DNA from 3 places in the Mesorhizobium sp. M0074 genome. Region 3 is predicted to be linked to each of the others. Evidence: predicted binding sites of a transcription regulator. Region 3 holds the regulator's gene; each other region holds the start of a gene.
The links. Region 3 encodes LexA, which represses DNA repair genes until DNA is damaged. Its sites were predicted from a motif close to TGTTCNNNNTGTGTTCNG; they were not measured.
Positions count from the first base shown of each region.

Region 1: the regulator LexA is predicted to act here: its motif matches at 2,264-2,281, upstream of NKJ73_RS29560 (helicase-related protein).
Region 2: the regulator LexA is predicted to act here: its motif matches at 1,659-1,676, upstream of NKJ73_RS04685 (DNA recombination protein RmuC).

Region 1 covers NZ_JAMYUM010000028.1:93,847-97,126, reverse strand. The annotation lists gene NKJ73_RS29560 (helicase-related protein) at 1-2,096, opposite strand, end outside; gene phbB (acetoacetyl-CoA reductase) at 2,828-3,280, opposite strand, start outside.
Region 2 covers NZ_JAMYUM010000002.1:343,115-346,394, reverse strand. The annotation lists gene NKJ73_RS04690 (GFA family protein) at 1-324, shown strand, start outside; gene NKJ73_RS04685 (DNA recombination protein RmuC) at 364-1,626, opposite strand; gene def (peptide deformylase) at 1,730-2,260, shown strand; gene fmt (methionyl-tRNA formyltransferase) at 2,278-3,207, shown strand; gene NKJ73_RS04670 (GNAT family N-acetyltransferase) at 3,204-3,280, shown strand, end outside.
Region 3 covers NZ_JAMYUM010000003.1:171,906-175,185, reverse strand. The annotation lists gene NKJ73_RS05980 (ComEC/Rec2 family competence protein) at 1-1,284, shown strand, start outside; gene lexA (transcriptional repressor LexA) at 1,278-2,012, opposite strand; gene kynU (kynureninase) at 2,460-3,280, shown strand, end outside.

The DNA of each region.
Region 1 (3,280 bases), on a different contig from region 3:
GTTATCAGCCCGGCCGGCGCCGGTTTGATCAGCGCCGGCACGAAGACATGGTAGGCGCCGAAGCGCACTCCGAGACGGCGAAGCGCCGCGCGGCCTTCCTGGTCGAGCGACTTCATCTCGTCGGCGATGTCGCGACGGTTGATGAGGCCGAGATGCTCGACAAGCTGGAAAGCGATGCCGCGGCCGATGCCGGTGATCTGCTCCGCATTCTTGAGGTCGACCAGCGGCTTCAGCAGGGATTCGATCTGGAAATTGACGAAGCGCTCGGCGCGCGCCGCAACCTTGTCGCGGGCCGGGCCGGTGAGTTGCTCGTCGGCGAGCAGAACGAGACGCGGCTTCAAAGCGTCTTCGCCGGCAACCAACGTGCCGATCGGGGCGCCGATCCAGCGCAGCGTGCCATCCGAACCCAGCGCAATGTCGCCATTGGCAGAGGCGCCGAAACGCTCGGCCCGCGACTCGAACTCGGCGGCAAGCGCCTTCTGCGCCGCCGCCCGCACCGCCTTGGCGTCTTCGCCGCCGGCGCTCTGGTCGGCGGTGAAGCGGAAACCTTGCAACTCGCCGACGTGATGGCCTTCGACGAGGACGGTTCCGGTTGGGCTGATTTCGGCTTCAGGCATCGTGTTTTCTCTAAGGCGCCGCATGAGGACGGAAGTCCTGCGGTCTACAAAACGTTTCGTCAACCGCTCATGCAGCGCATCCGACAATCTGTCTTCGATTTCGCGCGTCTTTTCCTGCCAGTGTGCCCGATCGGCCAGCCAGCCGGGCCGGTTGGAGACGAAGGTCCATGTGCGGATCTGGGCAATCCTGTGCGATAACGTGTCGATGTCGCCTTCGGTGGTGTCGGCACGGCGCACCTGCTCGGCCATGTAGTTCTCGTCGACATGGCCATGCCTGGCAAGGTCCATGTAAATGGAGGCAATCAAGTCGGCGTGCTGGGCCGGCGCGATCTTCCTGTAGTCGGGCAGCGCGCAGGCTTCCCACAGCAGCGCCACGCGCCTGGCATCGGTGGTGAGTGCCCGGACGTCCTCGTCGCGCGACAGATGCTCGAGCGCCTGCGCGTCTACTGCCGGCAGCGCGCGCGTCAGGCCTTCGACCGGGGCGTTGGTCTCAATCGAGCGCTTCAGCGCATCGAGGTTGGCGAAATCGAAATGCGCGGTACGCCACTGCAGCACTTTCACCGGGTCGAAATCATGCGCCTCGATCTTGTTGACCAGTTCATCATCCAGCGGATCGACCTGGCCGGTGACGCCGAAGGTGCCGTCGCGCAGATGCCGGCCGGCGCGGCCGGCAATCTGGCCGAGCTCGGCCGCCGTCAGGTTGCGGTACTGGTAGCCGTCGAATTTGCGATTCTGGGCGAAGGCGACGTGGTCGAGGTCGAGGTTGAGGCCCATGCCGATGGCGTCGGTGGCGACGAGGTAGTCGACGTCGCCCGACTGGAACAGCGCCACCTGGGCGTTGCGGGTGCGCGGGCTGAGTGCGCCGAGCACGACCGCGGCACCGCCCTGCTGGCGGCGGATCAGCTCGGCGATGGCATAGACCTCGTCGGCCGAGAAGGCGACAATCGCGGTGCGCCGCGGCAGGCGGGTCAGCTTCTTCGAGCCGGCATAGGCAAGATGCGACAGGCGTGGCCGGGTCACCACCGACACACCCCGCAGCAGGCGCTGCAGGATGCCGTGCATGGTAGCGGCGCCAAGCAGCAGCGTCTCCTGGCGGCCGCGCAGATGCAGGATGCGATCAGTAAAGATGTGGCCGCGTTCCAAATCGCCGGCGAGCTGGACTTCGTCGATGGCAACGAAGGCGGCGTCGGTCTCGCGCGGCATCGCTTCCACGGTGCAGACCGAGTATTTCGCGCCCGCCGGCTGGATCTTTTCCTCGCCGGTGATGAGCGCCACCTTATGGGCGCCGACCTTCTCGCAGACGCGCGTATAGACCTCGCGGGCAAGCAGCCTGAGCGGCAGGCCGATGACGCCGCTTTCATGCGCCACCATGCGTTCGATGGCGAGGTGGGTCTTGCCGGTGTTGGTCGGGCCGAGCACGGCCGTCACGTCTCGACCCGACAGGATCAGCGGTTCAGTGTGTTTCGGATGGATGTTCATCGGCCTGGAAATAAGGCTCTCTGCCTCGCATTGTCGGGAGCGCGCCCATATTGGCCGCGTATGACAGGCGACACATAGGGATTTCGGGCGCGAAGCGAAAGCGGAATATGCCGAGGGCAGGCCGATTGGTTGGTTCGAAGCCAGAAAATCTGTTCCCGATTAACAGTTGGAACGAGTCTGGAACGAATCAGCGACGAATCACTGACTCGCGCTGATTCAGGGTTTGTTCACGGCTACATCTGGGTTTTCTGTCGGCGTACCTCACCACATGCTGAATCACGGAAACTGGCCCGATTTATGCAGGCGGCATCCACGCGAGCACTGCGGTTAACCTCTGCCGGTGAATGGTCGTGGCTGGCCAATCTGCTTCGCACAACATTATGAAATTATTGATGTTTCCTAACGCGCTTTAATCATTTCGAGGGTGTTTTCAGCTCTCGCCGTTAACGTTCCGCTCAAAGCCGGAACGAATCGGCGACGAATCAGAGATAGCCGAAGTTTCTTGGTTTGTTCACCGCAGCATGTTGTGTTGTGAACAGCTTTTCCACCTAGAATCCACAGGCTGCCGGGCGGTTTTTGCACAGGCTGCGAGTTTGCCGTTAACCTTTGCGTGCCGGATTGGGGCAGCGTGCTGCATCGAGATCTTGCAACGGGAAGACCGCTATAGAAACGGGCCGTTTTGCAGGCCCGTTCGTCCAAGCGCGTATCTGTCTCAACGTAAAGATAAACGATCAGGCGATGTACTGGCCGCCATTGGCTGATATGGTCGAGCCGGTGATGAAACCGGCATCGTCGGAAGCGAGGAAGACGACGCAGCGCGCGATTTCCTCCGGCTCGCCGAGACGGCCGACCGGGATGTGCGGGATGACGCGCTCGTTGAGGACCTTCTCGTCCATTGCCTTGACCATCTCGGTGGCGATGTACCCGGGGCAAATGACGTTGACGGTGATGCCGGCGCGCGCGCCTTCCTGGGCCAGTGCCTTGGTGAAGCCGATATCGCCGGCCTTCGAGGCCGAATAATTGACCTGGCCGGCCTGGCCTTTCTGGCCGTTGATCGAGGAGATGGTGATGATGCGACCGAACTTGCGGTCGCGCATGCCGCCCCACAACGGATGCGTCATGTTGAAGACGCCGGAAAGGTTGGTGTCGAGGACCTCTTTCCATTGCTCGCGCGTCATCTTGTG
Region 2 (3,280 bases), on a different contig from region 3:
TGCATCGATTGTCAGAAGCTAACCGGAACGGCCTTTCGCGTCACCGTGCCGGCGTCCGAGGACAATTACAGGATCACCAAGGGCACGCCGAAGATCTACATCAAGACCGGTTCGAGCGGCGCCAAGCGCGCCCAGGCATTTTGCGGTGAGTGCGGCTCGCATCTCTACGCCACGTCGGCGGGCGAGGGACCGAAGGTTTACGGTATCAGGGTCGGCACGGCACGGCAGCGCGAGCAACTGGTGCCGAGAAAGCAGATCTGGCACCGCTCGGCGCTGCATTGGCTGCCGGAATTCGAAGGCACAACCATCATCGAGGAGCAGTAGCGCCAGACCCGGGCGAAGCCTCCGGTTCCGGCGTAGCTCTCAATCGTCGCCTTCGACGACCCTTAGCCTCAACTGCCCGGTTTTCGAATCGGCGACGCGCGGGCTGCTTTCCGCTTTTGCTCCGCTGCCATTCGAACCAGCGGTGTCCTCCGCCGGCTGCACGCCAAACTCCAGCGCCTCGATCTTTTGTCCGCGCCTGGTCACCTTCGATGTCGAGACCAGAATGTCGTCGATATCCTTGGCCGATTGGCCGAAATGCGTCTGCAATTTGCGCACCCGCTCGTCGAGCCGGGAGACGTCTTCCATCAGCCGGATAACCTCGCCCTGGATCAGGTGTGCCTGCTCGCGCATGCGGGCATCCTTGAGGATTGCCTGGATGACCTGGATCGACAGCATCAAAAGCGATGGCGAGACGATGACGATCCGCGATCGATGCGCCTTTTGGACAACGGCCTCGAAATTCTCATGGATTTCGGCGAACACCGATTCTGAGGGCACGAACATGAAGGCGGTGTCCTGCGTCTCGCCCTGGATCAGGTATTTTTCGGAAATATCCCGGACATGCACCTCGATGTCGCGGCGGAAAGCCTGTGCAGCGGACTTCTGCAGGTCGGCGCCTTCGGCGGCACGGATGGCATTCCACGCCTCGAGCGGAAACTTTGCGTCGATGGCAAGCGACGGTGCGCCGTTCGGCATCTTCACCAGGCAGTCGGGCCGGCTGCCATTCGACAAGGTCGCCTGGAATTCATAGGCGCCGTGCGGCAATCCGTCGGCGACGATGGCTTCCATGCGCGACTGGCCGAAGGCGCCGCGCGTCTGCTTGTTGGAAAGGATCGCCTGCAATTGCACGACCTGGCCGGCCAGCGACTGGATGTTGCCTTGCGCGATATCGATGACCGCCAGCCGTTCCTGCAGCTTGGCGAGGCTCTCATGCGTCGATCTCGTCTGCTCGGTCATGGTCTGGCCCAGGCGGCCGGTCATGGCATCGAGACGCTGGCCGATCGACTGTGTCAGTTCCGCCTGGCGCGCCCCGAACACTTCGGCGATGGCGCCCATGCGGCCCTGCATTTCCGCCTGGCTTGCCAAGATACCAGCCATCCGCACCTCGGCGTCGCGGGCGTGGTCGGCGGCTTCGGCGGCCGCCACTGCACGCGCCTTGGCCGATCGCCAGAGCGCAACGACGAGCGCCACGAACAGGCCGAGGAACAGCATTGCGCCGAAACCCAGGGCTTGGCCGAGCGTGATCGTGGTGGCGCCGAGGCGGGCGACAGGTTCGGACAGGATGGTGGCCAGATCGTTCATGTCGACAGCATAGATGATTCGGTCTGCCGGCACAGATCAAAACGTGAACGACCCGAAGGCGCCCCGGTTGACGCTTTTCCTGCGAGGTCTTAGGTGAGACGCCATGTCGATCAAGCCGCTTATCATCCTCCCCGATCCCGTCCTGCGCCAGGTTTCAAAACCGGTCGAGCGTGTCGACGGCGATCTGCGCAAACTGGCCGGCGACATGCTGGACACCATGTATGACGCGCCCGGTATCGGCCTCGCGGCGATCCAGGTTGGCGAACCCTTGCGCATGCTGGTGATCGACCTGGCCAAGGAGGACGAGACGCCGGCACCGCACGTCTTCATCAATCCCGAAATCCTCGAAAGCTCCGACCAGCGTTCGGTCTACGAGGAAGGCTGCCTGTCGATCCCGGATTACTATGCCGAGGTCGAGCGTCCGGCGGCGGTGCGGGTGAAGTTTCTCGACCGCGACGGCAAGCTGCAGGAGATCGAGGCCGAGGGGCTGATGGCGACCTGCCTGCAGCATGAAATCGACCACCTCAACGGCGTGCTGTTCATCGATCACATCTCCAAGCTGAAGCGCGACATGGTGGTCAAGAAATTCAAGAAGCTCGCCAGGGACAAGGCGCCGGGCAAGATGGTGGGGTAGGCGTCGACGAAATGCCCCTGCGTGTCATCTTCATGGGTACGCCTGAATTCTCCGTGCCGACGCTGCGGGCGATTGCCGGGGCCGGGCACGGGTTGACGGCCGTCTACACGCAGCCGCCGCGCGCCGGCGGCCGGCGCGGGCTCGAACTGACGCCGTCGCCGGTGCAGCGCGAGGCGGAGCGGCTTGGCATCGAGGTGCGGTCGCCGGTGTCGCTGAAGAGCGAGGCGGAGCAGGAGGCGTTCCGCGCCTTGCGCGCCGACGTCGCCGTGGTCGTCGCCTACGGATTGCTTCTACCCAAACCCATTCTCGAGGCGCCGCGGCTCGGTTGCCTCAACGGTCACGCATCGCTGTTGCCGCGCTGGCGCGGCGCTGCCCCTATCCAGCGCGCCATCATGGCCGGCGATACCGAAACGGGCATTATGGTGATGCGGATGGAGGAAGGCCTCGACACCGGGCCGGTGGCAATGGTTGAAAAATGTCCCATTGGACCCGACATGACGGCCGGCGATCTGCACGACCGGCTGATGGTCCTCGGTGCTGCGCTGATCGTGCAAGCGCTCGAACGGCTGGAGCGGAATACGCTGACATTTACCACACAGGCGGAGGTGGGGGTGACCTACGCCAAGAAAATCGATAAATCGGAGACTCGCATAGACTGGCTGCGACCTGCCGGCGACGTGCACAACCAGATTCGCGGCCTGTCGCCCTTTCCCGGTGCATGGTGCGAGGCCGAAATCGGCGGCCGCGTGGAACGGCTGAAACTGCTTCGCTCGACGCTCTCGCAAGGCGCCGGCGAACCGGGAGGAATTCTCGATGACCGTCTGACGGTCGCCTGCGGGTCAGGCGCGATCAGGCTGGTCGAAGTTCAACGTGCGGGCGCAAGGCCCATTGCCGCGCAGGAGTTTCTGCGCGGGGCCAAGCTCGAAAAAGGAATGAAATTGTCATGAGCATGATGTCCATACGCGCGGCGACGCCGCGGGACCGCGAGGCGATCCGCCTTGTCGAAGAACACGCGTTCGG
Region 3 (3,280 bases):
ATTGTCGTTGCGGCCGAACGCAGCTTCATCATGCTGGCGGTGATGCTTATCGCCGTGCTGTTCGACCGGGCCGCGCTCACCATGCGCAACCTGGCGATCTCGGCCATCGCGGTCATCCTGGTGTCGCCGCACGAGGTGGTCGGTCCGAGTTTCCAGATGTCCTTCGCCGCGACGGCGGCCCTTGTCGGCGCCTATGCAGGCTGGTCCGATTACCGCGCCGGCAGGGCCACCACGCCGCCACCGCGGCGGTCGCCGCTACGCTTTGCCACTCGAAAGGTCCTGTTGGGCATGTGCGGTCTGGCGATGACCTCGATCATTGCAGGGAGCGCCACGGCGCTTTTCGCCATATGGCATTTCCAGCGCGTGGCGCCGCTCAGCCTGTTCGCCAATCTGGCCATCATGCCCATCGTCTCACTGGTCGTCATGCCCTTCGCCGTTCTCAGCGCGCTGGCGATGCCGTTCGGTGCGGATGGCCCTTTCCTCTATGTCATGGGCAAGGGGCTGACGGCGATGATCGCCCTGTCCGGGTGGATCTCGGAGCGCTCGCCGATCGATGCGGTCGGGCTGATTTCGCTGAGATCCGTCCTTCTGGTGACGATCGCCCTCGTCATTGCCAGCATGGCGACGACCTGGTTGCGGCTGGCGGCACTTCCTTTTGCGCTCGCCGGCTTGCTGACGACAACGCAGACACGCATACCCGACGTATTGGTCTCGGAGGACGCGCGGCTGGTCGCGCTGCCGATCGGCAGCGGTGAACTCGCGGTCAACCGGGCACGCCCGAATGAGTTCACCATCGACAACTGGAAACGCGCGCTCACATCAGAGGCCATCGTCGCGCCGGAAACGCCTGGAAAGAACGACCCGCAATTCGACATTGCCGATCCGGCCGACCTACCGCCGGGCATGCCGTTCATTTGCACGGACGGCCTCTGCCTTGCCAGGCATCCATCCGGCGCGATCATCGCGCAAGCCAAGGACCGCGATACTGCGCGGCCAGCCTGCGCCTTTGCCAGCTTGATCGTCATCGACGACGCCACCGCCCATAACCCCTGCTACTACGACCGGCTGGTCCTCGTCGTCACCAAACGGCAACTGGCGCGCGCGGGAAGTGCCGCCGTCTATTTCGATCCACAAGCGGCAACACGCGCCGAGATCCGCTTCGCCGTCGAAAAATCATACCGGCCCTGGCACGTGCAGCGGAAATTTTCACGCGCGGCACGGGGCCTGCCGCCATACCGCAGGGCCGACAACCCCAAAGCCGGCGCCAAGGGCGGAGCTCAGTAGCGGCGGATCAGTCCGACGAGCTTGCCCTGCACCTTGACCCTGTCTGGTCCGAAGATGCGCGTCTCGTAGGCCGGATTGGCGGCTTCCAGGGCGATCGAGGCGCCCTTGCGGCGGAACCGCTTCAGCGTCGCTTCCTCCTCGTCGACCAGTGCCACCACGATCTCACCGGGGCTCGCCGTATCGGCATTGCGGATGATCACCGTGTCGCCGTCGAAAATGCCAGCCTCGATCATCGAATCGCCTTTGACCTCGAGCGCATAATGCTCGCCGCCCATGATCATATCCGGCGGCACCGAAATCGAATGCGTCTGGTGCTGGATGGCATCGATCGGCACACCGGCCGCGATGCGGCCCATTACCGGGATCGAAACGGCGGCGACGACATCGTCGTCATTGCCGGCTGCAGGGACACGCGACGATGTCGGCTTGCCCTGCCGAGGGGCGCCTTGCCCAAGGCTGCCCTGGATGACACTCGGCGAGAACTTGCGTGCCGCATTGAGGCCGGGGGCGATCGAGTCAGGCAGGCGTAGCACCTCCAGCGCACGGGCCCGGTTGGGCAAACGGCGAATGAAGCCGCGCTCCTCCAGCGCCGTAATCAGCCGGTGGATTCCGGATTTGGAAGCCAGATCGAGCGCTTCCTTCATCTCGTCGAATGAAGGCGGGATACCGCTTTCCTTCAACCTTTCGTGGATGAACATAAGCAGTTCGTGTTGTTTGCGTGTCAGCATAGCGACCCCCAACAGAATCAGAAAAACAAACCCAGAACAAACACTATCTGTTCCAGTTGTGTTCCGCAACTGTTTAAAGTTTAATGAATGCGTTAAGGCTCGGGAAACAAACGACGTCCCCTACCGGCGTACCGCATTTTCACCGCCGCGAGCCTCATCGCCTTGATTCTGCTTTCGTTTGCGCCCTTCTGGCCTCCTAGAAGGCGGCACTGGCATCGGCCGTCGGTCGGCAAAAGGCACGGAATTGAACCCGTATCGACTGTGCGGTTTGGTCAATGCACCGTGAACGAAACGAATTCAAAACGCCAACCTCGGGTTAAGTCCCGGTTTCCACCGCCTGGTCAGGCTGCTTCTCGCCGGTGGAGCCTTGCTGCGCGCAACCAGGTAATGGAAGAACAGTCGATGCGTGTCCGGCGTTGCGTTGGATCTTGGGGGAGCAGACAAATCATGACAGGAATTCCCGATCTCGTGGCCATAAAGGCGATGGATGCCGCGGATCCGTTGCGCGCGATGCGCGACCGCTTTGTGTTGCCGCAAGGAGTGATCTATCTCGACGGCAATTCGCTAGGAGCTGCTTCACGTGCCGCTTTCGATGAACTGCACAAGGCCGCGACCGAAGAATGGTCGCATGATCTCATCCGCGCATGGAACACGGCCGGCTGGTTCAACATGCCGCTTGAACTTGGCGACCAGCTCGGGCGCCTGATCGGTGCCGCGGCCGGCCAGACGGTGGTCTGCGACACGACATCGGTCAACATCTACAAGCTGCTGCACGCCGCCATGGCCATGCGACCGGAGCGGCAGGTCATCGTCGCCGAGGGCGATAGTTTTCCGACGGACCTCTACATGGCCGAGGGTGTGGTTTCGACGCGAAAAGATACGCTGCTGCGCCTCTCGGGGGTCGACGCGCCGACCATCGAAGAGCTGATCGACGAACGCACCGCCGTGGTGCTGGTCAACCACGTCAACTATAAGTCGGGCGAACTGCGCGACATGCCGGCGCTGACGCGCAGGGCTCAGGAAGCCGGGGCGATGATCGTCTGGGATCTCTGCCACACCGCCGGCGCGATGCCAGTCGAACTCGACAAGGCAAACGCCGATTTTGCCGTTGGCTGCACCTACAAATATCTGAATGGCGGCCCGGGCGCGCCTGCCTTCATCTATGCGGCTGAGCGGCATCTTTCCGACATCCAGCAGCCGCTCACCGGCTGGTGGGGCCATGCACGGCCCTTCGCCTTCGAGCCAGGCTATGCGGCCGGCACCGGCAT